DNA from 3 places in the Lysinibacillus sp. FSL R5-0849 genome. Region 3 is predicted to be linked to each of the others. Evidence: predicted binding sites of a transcription regulator. Region 3 holds the regulator's gene; each other region holds the start of a gene.
What was found. The regulator LexA, encoded in region 3, represses DNA repair genes until DNA is damaged. The targets are predictions, from matches to a motif close to CGAACATATGTTCG.
Positions count from the first base shown of each region.

Region 1: MKY80_RS19215 (DNA repair exonuclease) is a predicted target of LexA. The motif match lies at 1,851-1,864, and genes of this name have one in related genera.
Region 2: MKY80_RS13260 (YolD-like family protein) is a predicted target of LexA. The motif match lies at 2,580-2,593, and genes of this name have one in related genera.

Region 1 is NZ_CP152004.1:3,888,349-3,892,566, forward strand. It holds gene MKY80_RS19210 (AAA family ATPase) at 1-548, opposite strand, end outside; gene MKY80_RS19215 (DNA repair exonuclease) at 554-1,768, opposite strand; gene MKY80_RS19220 (YhzD family protein) at 2,034-2,219, shown strand; gene MKY80_RS19225 (enoyl-CoA hydratase) at 2,266-3,048, opposite strand; gene MKY80_RS19230 (rhodanese-related sulfurtransferase) at 3,188-4,159, shown strand.
Region 2 is NZ_CP152004.1:2,686,999-2,691,216, forward strand. It holds gene MKY80_RS13235 (hypothetical protein) at 1-104, opposite strand, end outside; gene MKY80_RS13240 (hypothetical protein) at 375-599, shown strand; gene MKY80_RS13245 (YjcZ family sporulation protein) at 788-847, shown strand; gene MKY80_RS13250 (hypothetical protein) at 1,160-1,438, shown strand; gene MKY80_RS13255 (GNAT family protein) at 1,531-2,007, shown strand; gene MKY80_RS13260 (YolD-like family protein) at 2,096-2,452, opposite strand; gene MKY80_RS13265 (cupin domain-containing protein) at 2,746-3,420, shown strand; gene MKY80_RS13270 (DUF3231 family protein) at 3,528-4,004, shown strand; gene MKY80_RS13275 (cation-translocating P-type ATPase) at 4,150-4,218, opposite strand, start outside.
Region 3 is NZ_CP152004.1:1,211,166-1,215,383, forward strand. It holds gene MKY80_RS05660 (A24 family peptidase) at 79-831, shown strand; gene MKY80_RS05665 (gamma-glutamyl-gamma-aminobutyrate hydrolase family protein) at 866-1,588, shown strand; gene lexA (transcriptional repressor LexA) at 1,694-2,311, opposite strand; gene MKY80_RS05675 (LysM peptidoglycan-binding domain-containing protein) at 2,430-2,792, shown strand; gene MKY80_RS05680 (recombinase family protein) at 2,789-3,454, shown strand; gene def (peptide deformylase) at 3,474-4,052, opposite strand; gene MKY80_RS05690 (GNAT family protein) at 4,177-4,218, opposite strand, start outside.

The DNA.
Region 1 (4,218 bases), 2.0 Mb from region 3:
ACTGGAACTTTACCTGTTTTCTTAAATAACTCGTTCGCCTCTTTATCCATTTTTTTCTCAAGAGCAGACAGGTGCTGGATACCTGTTGTGCCAGAGGAGAGGAGAAGATGTGTTAATTCCTCCTCTGACATTTTTTCAATGCCTTGAAGCTCATGCAAAGAAAATGAAAAAATAGATTCAAAGGATGCTCTAGAATAGCCATATAAAAGCTTAGCTAACAACTCCTCCTGTCCCGTTGTACCATCTTCAAGATAAACAGTAACATCACCTGCAGCCTTGCCTTTCACACGCTCAATAATGCAGGAACCATAAATAGGGTGTAATAGTGTCAGTTGACCACCAAACTTCGTCGATGTTTTTGGTTCATATTTGCGCTGAGTCTGCTGCCTTGTTGGAAAGCCAAAGAGCATCTGTAAAACAAATTGCTGAATCGTTGTTTTTCCTGCCTCATTTAAACCATAAAAAATTGTAACGCCTTCATTTAAGGGAATTGTCAGGTTTTGATGCTTACCAAAGCCATAAATTTGTAGTTTTTTGATTGTTAGCATGTGCATCACGCCCTTTGAATTTCTTCCGCCAATAGTGACTGTGCGTTGTGCGTTAAATTCTTTATATCCTTTTCAGATAAAGGCTCGATCAGTCTAGCACCACCAGCATACTGGTACAAGTCTTTTAGTATATCCTTCCAGTCAGTACTATCCCATTGCTCCATTAAACTTACGACTGATTGCGTAGCAGCAGAATATTCACCGTGAATTGAAGGTTTTTGTAACACCATTTTTTGTACCCAGCACATTGGCTCAATCCCTTCTTCTGCCTCGCGAATAGTCTCCAGCCATGCGTCCACCGTCGCATGCTCAAACAAGGCCTCTGTTTGCTCATCAATATTTTTTAAATAAAGCTCCACTACCGTCGCTCCCAATGAAGTTCTATTGACAGCAATTGCTTCCTCGCATCTTTTAAGTAATTCATTAGCATGGACGATATTCGTACAATCCACCTCTATTGTGTTATAAACAATGGTGGAGGTAGGAATAAAATCAAGTTCACATGCTGTTTGAGATAAAGTTACATCATAGCAACCTTTTATTCCTTGTTCTTTACGATGACGGCTTTGAATATTGCCTGGATAAACGATAGGAGGGTTTTCATGTAAGAGTTGTCGTTTATGAATATGCCCCAACGCCCAATAATGATAGTTCCGTTCAAGTAGTTGCTGTTTTGTAAATGGAGCATATAAAGCGTGTGAAGTATCGCTTGCCTCACTGCCATGCAGCATGCCAATATGAATTGCATGAGAATCTTGAGCGATTGGATAAGTATCAATAACCGACTCCTTTAAGTGGCGTTCACTATAGCTGAAGCCGTATATACAGACTTGCTGACCGCGGATTTTCAACTGGACAACACTCGTCTCAGCCGGTAATTCATACACATTACTTGGTAAAGAAAAACGTGTCCAAGTTCCTTTTAAATGATCATGGTTCCCATAGCTAATAATTACAGGAATATTGTGTTGAAAAAGTTTCTCCATTGCCTCTTGAAATTTCCTTTGGGCTTGTAAACTGCGATTTTCACCATCGTAAATATCTCCGACAATTAATAAAAAGTCGGGCTGCTCCTGAATGGCCTTTTGAATAATTTTATCAAAAGCATCAAACGTACTTGATCGAATCTCCTTCAAAATGTGTTCAGGTAAGCCAAATAAGCCCTTAAATGGACTATCTAAATGTAAATCTGCCATATGGAAAAAACGAATTGCTGACATCCAATCACCCCAACTATAGATAATTCCCACCTCAGTTAGTTACTACAAACTATCAACCAAAGCAGTCATATGATTACAAAACCGAATATTTGTTCTATTTTATCATACTTCCCTATTTATGAAAAATGGTAATGCTTAAAAAAAAAGGTCGACTTACTTTTTCCACAATTTTCGTAATTTATCAAATAGTTTACTAGTTTTACCGTGAAGTTTATAAATCTTCTATGTATAATAGATATATATTTAAATAAAGGGTGGGGTTTGTATGGAGAATTACCGTTTCACAGCTTTCGAAAAAACAGGGGAAACATTGTTTGATGAAACATGGACATTTGAAAATGATGAGGCTGCTAAGTTAAATGGCCAACAACAAATTGAAGAAAAAGGTGTTGCCAACAAAACTCATCGTCTTGTAAACGCTTCAGGTAAATTAATTTTATTCCATGTTTAATAATTGAGAAAAGGCACGTAGGATATCTACATGCCTTTTCTTATTTTTATTTCCCTACAAAGACAGGTGTTCTTTTCTCTACAAAGGCATGAATTCCTTCTAAATGATCTGTCGATTTACGCATGGTTGATTGACCTTCCGCTTCCATTGCAAGGATATTTTCGAGCTGTGCTAAATTTTGAGCGTGTAAAATATTTTTTGTCGTAATCATAGAAGAAATAGGTGAGGCAAGCATTTTACCAACAAGCTGATCTGCCATTGCAAAGACAGTACCATCAGGGGCTATATAGTCGATTAATCCTGCATCTAATGCTTCTTGTGCTGTAAGGACCTTCCCTTCCCAAATCATTTGTTTCGCTTTCACCGTACCGACACGTTCCTTCATAAAGAAGTGACCACCTCCATCTGGAATGAGTCCTATGCCTATGAAATTCATAGCTAGCTTACTCTTTTCACATGCCACAACAATGTCTGCCCCTAGTGTTAAACTAAAGCCTAGACCTGCCGATGCACCATGAACTGCCGCAATGACTATCATTGGTAGCTGATAATAGGCCTTAACGATGCGTGTAAGATATACCATCGCTTCGTCAATATTTAGAGGCTTATTTGAATCAAGCATCGCCTTAATATCGCCTCCAGCAGAAAAGACCTTCCCTTCTCCACGAATAACAAGTACTTGTATATCTTTTTCCTGTTGCAAAGCCTCAAAGCATTCAGCTAGCTCTCGCATCATAACATCATCCATCGCATTCATCGCCTGAGGACGGTTTAAAGTTAACGTTGCACGGCGATCTAACATTTCTAATGTAATCGTTGAAAATTCCATCTCCATTACCCCCAAATATGAATAGTCATTCACTATGTACTATTCGTGTTTTTTTAGAAAACTCCTTCTCCGCTAAACAAATTCGCTTTTGTTATGCTATATTAAAGGACGAATATTGTTATAAAGGTGGTTACACATTTTGACGCAAAAAGACTATCGTATATTACTTTATTATAAATATGTTACGATTGAAGACCCTATAGCATTTGCTGAAGAGCATTTAGCATTATGTCAAGAACTCGGACTTCTTGGCCGCATTTTAGTTGGTAATGAAGGAATTAACGGAACTGTTTCGGGAACTATTGAACAAACAGACGCTTACATGAATCATATGAAGATAGATCCTCGATTTAGCGATATTATGTGGAAAATTGACGAAGCTGATGGGCATGCTTTCAAAAAAATGCATGTTCGCCCTCGCCTCGAGATTGTTCACTTAGGTTTAGAAAATGATATTAATCCATTAGACATAACAGGGGAATATTTATCTCCTAAGGAATTTATGGAACAAATGCAAGAAGAGAATACGATCATTATCGATGCACGGAATGACTATGAATTCGACCTTGGTCATTTTAGAGGCGCTATTCGACCGGATATTGAAAATTTCCGTGACCTACCAGCATGGATGGAAACACATAAAGAAGAATTTGTGGATAAAAAGATTTTAACTTACTGTACTGGTGGAATTCGTTGTGAAAAATTCTCTGGTTGGTTAAAACGTGAGGGCTACGGAAAAAGTGTTGGTCAATTACATGGTGGTATTGCCACATACGCAAAAGATTCCGAGGTAAAAGGTCAACTCTGGGATGGGCAAATGTTTGTTTTTGATCGTCGTCGCAGTGTGCCAATTAATCAAGTGGAGCATGTCGTTATCGGAAAAGACTATTTCACAGGTGAGCCTTCCGAACGTTATACGAACTGCGCAAATCCCGAATGCCATAAATTAATGCTATGTGAAGAAAAGCATGAAGACTTTTATATGCGTAGCTGTTCTGATGAATGCCGTCGTGCCAAACGTAACTTCTTCGTTGAGGAGCATGGCTGGACGGTAAATCAAATCGAAGAGCAAATCGCTAAAATCGCAGATGTCCAAAACACAAATTCATGATAGACGTCACTCCATTACTTGGCGACAAAAAGAGCATCGTTTATGACGATGCTCTTTTG
Region 2 (4,218 bases), 1.5 Mb from region 3:
TGTTGTTCTTTCCGCGGGATATAAATATATTCGCCATCCATATATTCCTGAATGGCCGCTAACAACTCTTCAGGTAAAATATGCTTTGCTTTTTTATAGCTCATGTTGCACTCCTAAATGTGTAGATTTTTTTAGGAAAAGCAACGGCTATGCTCAATATTTTTTTGCCATAGCCATTGCTATGCAAACATCATATATTTCCTCACGCAATTATCACCCCTTCATTCACGCCTTTTTATATCCATATTATAGCATATAAACCAATATTTTAATGGTGTAATTAATAGTCCACTTTAAAGTGATCCCACCTTAGGCATTCCCCTATGCACCTTTGACCATTACATTCATATAATTAGATTGAAGGGAGTGGCATAGTGCCTTGGCAACATAAAATTTACTATTTAATCGGGCAACCGGTCGGTGTTTCATTGACGAATGGGCAAGGAACATCTGGTGTTCTTTGTGGCGTTTCAGGTGGGAAGCTTCTTGTCCTCGAATATTTGTATCAAAGTCAATTTGCTTTAAAGCAGTATGATTTTCATATGATTCAAGATGTCAATGGTTTTCCGCCTTGTCAAACGCGGCAGCCGTTATATTAAAAACATCCGTGTAGGATGTTTTTTTGATGGCACCATTTAATATTAGTTACTTAGATGATGATCGCTCCTCCATTTGAATCTTATACATACAATTGATATGGAAACCTTTGTGGGATACTGTGGAAATGTAGGCAATTTCAATAATTATTTGTGGCGGAAATGATGGCAGTGGTAACAGTTCAACTTTCGTGCTCATCGTTGTCCTATTCATTCTTCTCAATATTGTTGGTGCAAGCTTCATTTGCTAATGGTCATATGAAGGCTTTAGCTTCTGTTTATTTCTAATGATGAAAAAGCTTAAAGCCTTTTTTATTTCCCCTTCACCCAATTCTAACCTGTTATGAGATAATAAAAATATATTTCTTACGCCATTGAAGATAGATAACTATCTCCAAATGATAACTTAACATAATAATAGTATTGTAAAGTTCTTTCTACTTTACATGACACTCCTTTATTGGTTCTAGGGGTCACTTTCATCCAAGTGGCCTCTTTTTGCATCCTTTTACTCTATTATAGATTTTCTAGAACTATCGTTTTAGTAGAGAGGAGGAAAACAAATGGGCATTAATTTAAATTTTTGGTCCTTTATTTTATCTTTAGGTTGCATCCTATTATTTTTTCTGTCCGGTTCCTTAAAAGACTTTTTTGTCACCTATGTCCATCTTCACCCATTGACACTGACAATGCTATTGTCAATCGTATGCTTCTACCTAAGTGTTGTAGGAATGAAAGATGTCAGAAATTTAGCGACCTTGCTGAGAGGCATTGTGACAATGGCTTTAACACTGATTTTAATTGTGAGTATTTCTTTTATTTTATTTTTTGGTAATTTATAAAGTAAAAGAACGCCAGCTTGCCTGATTATTAAACAAGCCTTCTTGACGAACATTTGTTCTATGTATACAATAATAAAAAAGGAGGCTTGTTTATGCAAGACACAATTAACATTGAATTAGTACATTTTTCAGAAGACTATGCAGACCAGTTAAATGAGTTTGAATTGCCCGTAGAACAGCACCAATTTACTGCCTTACCAAAAGAGATTACTATCGAAAAAGTGGGACAGTACCCTATTGTGATTTTAAGTAATAAAATACCTGTTGGTTTTTTCGTACTTCATACAACTGAAAGAGTACAGGAATATTCTAGCAATCCACAGGCGATGTTACTTACCGCTTTATCTATGGATCATAAACAGCAAGGTAAGGGTTATGCAAAAAAAGCAATGCTTTTACTGGCTGACTTTGTCAAGCATGAATTTAAAGAATTTAACGAAGTAGTGTTAGTGGTAAATCACAAAAATATCGCTGCGCAGAATTTGTATCTCAACGTAGGTTTTGAAGATAATGGTGAAAGACGAATGGGACCAATTGGTGAGCAAATAGTGATGCAATTGCACCTATAAGGAGACAGTCACTCATTTTAGATGTTCAAATGAGTGACTTTGTTATCCGCTGTCATTCGTACCATTCATTATTAGGCACTAAATTCACTCACTCGATTGTGCATTCAATACCGCTATTGCCATCCACCTCTATATAGCCAGCATAAATATATTTCAATGCGATATGTTTCGTTGTTGTAATCGTTTCTAGCAGAAGTTCCATCTCATTCATCTCTTTAATAATGCCACCATATTGAACAAAATTAGCCTCTTCCCAAATAGTTAACATAATATAGTTACGTTCTGCTAATGCACGTGTGATGGTTTGCTGTAATTCCTCCAGTTCCCATTCTGCACGTTCCCGTGGCGGTTCTGTCTGCACCTCTTGCTTCCACTTTTTCAAAAGCAGTAAATGCTCTGGAAGCATCATCGATGTCCATTTCATAGCTCCTCGATCTTTATTCATCTTATCTCACCCTTTCAGTTCAGTTACGGGGGACGCTTGCGAGAAAACTAAAACGTTGAAAGTCATGACTGCTTTGCTAAGATTTCCACGCCGCCCTCAAAACAAAACATACGTTCTTTTTATTATACGCACATACGTTCTTTAATAGCAGTGGTAATTTAATACAATTCCTCTAGCATATGCTTGCTAAGAGTTCTAGACAAACGCTAGGCATTTGTATAAGTCTATAAACATTTCAATCATAATCTGTGATGATGATGAATATCACAATTTTAGTGAGAAAGGATGTAAGTATTAACACAAATGTCGATTATACATCGCCTTCTGCAGAGTTTACCTTTGATGTCAACAAAAGTACGCTTTTTAAAAAAGATGCACGAAATTACATTAATATCCTTGGCGTAGAACAATTAAATACATTAGAAAATACATCTTTACTGGATATTTTTTTAAGCAAAGATAATGTCATTGAGCCACACTATCACCAAAATGCAGCTGAGCTTGTCTATTGTATTTCTGGTGCAGCAACGGTTTCCCTTTTAAATCCCTTTACAAAAAAACTTCAAAACTACCCGATTAAGCCTGGGCAAGTAGCTAATATCCCACAGGGCTGGTGGCATTATGAGGTTGCCACAGAGGATAACACCCATTTGCTTGCTATCTTTGACGCTCCAACACCAGAGGTTATTTTAGGCTCCGATATATTGAAATTTACACCTGCCAATATTATGGCGCATACCTATTGTTTAGATGAGGAACAATGGAAGAAAACCATTGCACCCATTGTTCCATCTACTTATATTGGGCCACCAAAAGGCTGTAATCGAGTGGAATCGGCAACTGATAATTCTTCATGCAAGCAAAAGAAGCCATCCATGAAACCATGTCCATACCCAAACCCATACCCTTATCCATATCCATACCATTACCCTTCCCCACATATGTATGCGTATGGCACGTATTATTAAAATACCCCTTGTATTAAACTTTTATTGTAAAAGATGAATAGAATGTCATAAACTGTTCCATCCTAATCTTAGATAAATACTAGGAGTTAGGAAGTGTCACAATAACGATGATAAATGACAAACTAGCATCATTACAATTTAAGGAGATGTTTAGGCTTTGGTCGCAGCTCGGTGTCAATCAAAGCTATATTGCTTCAAGCCATGCCTTTTTTAACCATACCCGAGATAAAAAATTAAAGATTATGATTTTGGAATTCATTCAATGTTTAAAAGAGGAAAATAAACAGCTGACATTATTATTAAAGGAAAATGGTGTTCTTGCCCCCACTACAACTATGTCATACAGTAAAATGAAAATGACGGATATACGTGGAAAATCCATCATTAATGATAGTGAAATTAGTGCCATTTTATCTATGAATATTGCTTCCTCTTTACTTGCTGTAAGCCAAGCATTGGAATTGTCAGTAAAGAAAAAGCATCTTGCCAAATATGGTGAACTCCATATGCGCTATGCTATACTTGGGTCTAAGTTGATCGAACTGAGTAAAATTAAAGGCTGGCTTCTAGCACCAGCCCAATAAAAATGTTGGCTGAACGAAATCATTCATTACGTTGCACATTATTAAATCTACTTTTAATAGTGTGTTTTTTGTACATTTTAAATATTAAACAATAGCAAAACCACCTACTCGTTATATGTAGGTGGTTTTAACATTCAATCATCTTCTATCGACTTCTTACAAACAGGAGCTTATACCATTGATTTACGAGGAACGGTAACACGGATAGACTATA
Region 3 (4,218 bases):
AGCAAGACTACAATAATTATATGAATAGGCGCATCATACTTATTGTATGGGCGCCTATTGGTTTAGGAGGACATAAATTTGGAAATGGCTTATACAATTATCATTTTTTTAGTTGGTCTAGTCTTTGGCTCTTTTTATAATGTAGTTGGCTTACGTGTGCCGCGGAAGGAGTCTCTTGTATATCCTTCCTCCCATTGTACGAGCTGTCAGAGACAATTGACGGCTCTTGATTTAGTGCCAGTATTGTCTTATCTGTTTTTAAGAGGAACATGTAGAGGCTGTGGCTTTAAAATTTCTTGGCTATATCCAGTGATAGAATTGTTAACTGGGGGATTATTCGCCTTTGCTTATTTGGAGCTAAACTGGAGTTTAGAATTTATAGTAGCTTTATCGTTCATCTCATTGTTAGTCATTATAGTTGTTTCAGATTTTATCTATCTGTTAATTCCAGATAAGATTCTTTTATTCTTTTTGCCTTTTTTGGTCATAGGACGTGTACTGTCACCCTTAACACCTTGGTGGGACAGCCTAGTGGGTGCACTCGTTGGTTTTGGCATATTATACAGTATTGCGGTCTTATCGAAAGGTGGAATGGGAGGGGGCGATATTAAATTCTTCTTTTTAATTGGTCTCGTTCTCGGTACTATTCATACGTTGTTGACTTTATTTATTGCCGCTATCATAGGTATGATAATCGGAATAGTTGTCTTATTAAAGCATAAACAAGGAAGACAAACACATATTCCCTTTGGTCCATCTATTGCATTAGCCGCTACTATTGTTTATTTCTACGGAGATTCGTTCATCAATTGGTATTTAGGTTATTGGTAAGTGTTTAATCTTCAATGTTGTGGAGGGGAATCAAGTGAAGCCGATTATTGGAATTACAGCTTTTGTAGAAGATGATTTATCAGCTCATTTAAATGCTGCTTACAGCAAAAGTATTATTAAGGCGGGTGGTATCCCCCTTATTATTCCGTTAGGTGTGGAGGAAGATGCTGCTCAAATTTTAGCCCTTACGGATGGCTTAATGCTATCGGGAGGCTATGATGTACATCCTTTTCTATTTGGAGCGGAGCCTTCACCAAAGCTAGGTAAAATTCATCCAGCTAGAGATGCCGTGGAATTAGCATTAATTGAGGCTGCATTTGTACGTAAAATGCCTATTTTTGGCATTTGTCGGGGTATCCAAATATTAAATGTTGCATTAGGTGGGACGTTATATCAGGACATTGATAGTGACCATTATAGTACGAAGCTAATCAAACATATGCAACAAGCTGGTAGGTCAGTAGCAACGCATTATGTACAAATTATTGCGGAGAATTTATTAGCGACTATTCTGGAACAAGAGAAAATTGCCGTCAATTCTTTTCATCATCAGTCAGTGAATGTACTAGCGGAGAATTTAAAAGTTGCAGCGAAATCAAGTGATGGCATTATTGAAGCAGTGGTGCATGAAGAATTACCATTCTGTTTGGCTGTCCAATGGCACCCAGAGGAATTAGCTGTAGCGGGAGATCAGCATGCACAAAAGTTATTTGCAGCATTTGTTGAAGCGAGCTTGAAATTTAAAAAAGAAGCATAGAGAGGTCATTGTAAAAAGAATCCAATAGTTAATGGATTCTTTTTTTTGCGTAAAAAAGAGGATATATGCTCAGTGAAGGAACACAATCCTCAAACCCTCATTTAATTAATGTACACGGCGGTAAAGACCAACAACTTGTCCCAAAATTGATACTTGATCGACGATAATCGGTTCCATTGATGAATTTTCAGGCTGTAAACGGAAATGGTTTTTTTCCTTAAAGAAGCGTTTTACAGTAGCTTCATCCTCAGCTGTCATGGCTACAACAATGTCTCCGTTAATGGCCGTTGACTTTTGCTTTACGATCACTAAGTCACCATCTAAAATTCCTGCTTCAATCATCGATTCACCCATAATTTCTAACATGAATAACTGATCCTCACTCGTGCCATATGTATCTGGCAGTGGGAAATACTCTTCAATATTTTCGATAGCTGTAATAGGAGAACCTGCTGTAACCTTCCCTACAAGTGGTACATGGATGACATGTTGCTTTTGGATGGATTCCTCAGGCTCAAGAATTTCAATAGCACGTGGCTTAGTTGGATCTCGACGAATAAAACCCTTTTGTTCTAATCGAGCCAAATGACCATGAACAGTTGAACTTGAAGCAAGTCCAACAGCTTCCCCGATTTCACGGACTGATGGCGGATACCCTTTAGCTCGTACCTCGTCTTTAATGAACGCTAAAATGTCCTCTTGTCTTTTCGATACTTTTTTCATGATTGCTCACCTCTTTTTTCTAATATCAATCTTCTTATTTGATAGTATAACAGAATGCGAACACGTATGCAAACATAGGTTCGAAAAGTGTTTGACAAAAACGTTTGTTCGCTTTATTATGAGAACATACATTCCGAACAAACATTCTAGAAATGAGGTTTTAATGATGACATGGCTAAAGAAAAATACACATATCACTATATTATTAGGTGCTTGTTTACTCTTCGCAAGTTACCTTTACATCACTGATCCGGGGGATGTTAATTACGCTGAAATTCAAATCGAACATGGGGATAGCTTGTGGTCGTTAGCAGAACAATACCGTGGTAAAATGAGTAAAGAAGATTGGATTAAGCTTGTCAAATCAGAAAATGAGTTAGCAGACATTAAAATCGTGGCAGGTAAATCTCTAGTCATTCCAGTTTTGAGTGATCAAGCCAGTCCCATCAAAACTATTGAAATTGCGAGAAACGAACAATGAAAAATAATCAAATGACGGCTGTTGTCTATTGCCGAGTAAGTACTGAAAAAGAAACGCAAAGCTCCTCATTAGAGCGCCAACAAGAAGAATTAGTGCACTATGCTAAAGAACAAGGCTATGAAGTAAAGGGTGTTTTTAAAGATAAGCATAGCGGTTATGATGTTGAACGCGAAGGCTTACTTGAAATGCTTGATTTTATAAAAGAGAAGGAAATAAAAGCTCTTTTTGTACAAGATGAAACTCGTTTAGGTCGTGGAAATGCAAGAATGGCAGTATTGCATTTATTACAAAAATCAGCAACAGATGTTTATTCGATGCGTGATGCAGGACCAGTCCAATTAAACGAAATGGATACGATGCTACTAGAGATTTTAGCAATTGTAGAGGAATATCAACGTAGAATACATAATGCAAAAATCCGCAGAGGTATGCGACGTGCTGTTGAAAATGGCTATCGCCCTGAAAATAACCTATCCAATCGTGGCAATCCACATGGTCAGGAACGGAAAGAACTCCCTGTTGATGAAATTGTGAAGCTACGGAATCGTGGTTTTACCTTTGAGGAAATTTCCATTACGCTTAGAGGACTAGGCTTTGAGGTAAGTAAGGCAACCGTACATCGCCGATTCCAAGAGCATCAAGAAAGATTAGCAGGCAAATAATATAGCCCGCTAATTTTTTTTAATATAAGCTTTCAATAATAACATTTTTGGGTAGCTGAAAAGGGTTATCTTTATTAATTCGATCATAAAACATAATGCCGTTTAAATGATCGATTTCATGTTGTACAACGATAGATTCATAGCCTTTTAAAGACATAATAAATTCCTGTCCATCAATATTATAGGCTTTTACTTTAATTCGTTCATATCTTGGTACAAAACCGTGAACAGGTCGATTAACAGACAGACACCCTTCACCCTCAGGCAAATAGATCATATTGAAAGAATGGCTCATTACTTTTGGGTTAATGAACATCATTTCATGTTTTTGGTCGTGATTCTCAAAAAGTACAGCAAACATTCTCTTATCTACGCCAATTTGATTGGCAGAGAGGCCACTACCAGGACGGAGTTTATACTTTTTTATTAAAATCGGGTCTTGGCTGTTTTTTAAATATTGAAGCATAGAAAATAATATATGTCGGTCCTCTAAGGGAACTGGTATGGCAACGTCTTGCGTTTGTTTTCGTAATAGGTCTGAGTGTTCTTTTACAAAATCTTTCATAGTAATCATGTAATCAGGATGAAATTTTGCCATCGAAACATACCTCCTCAATAGGACTTCTTCAGAAGTTCATCAAGCTAAATTGTATGGTCGGATCATAGATGCAGTGCCCAACAACGTTTATAGGCGCGCATTTTCACAAGCGTTTAACGTTCTTCTAATCTTCTAATAAAATATTCCAATCTTCATGTAAAACTGC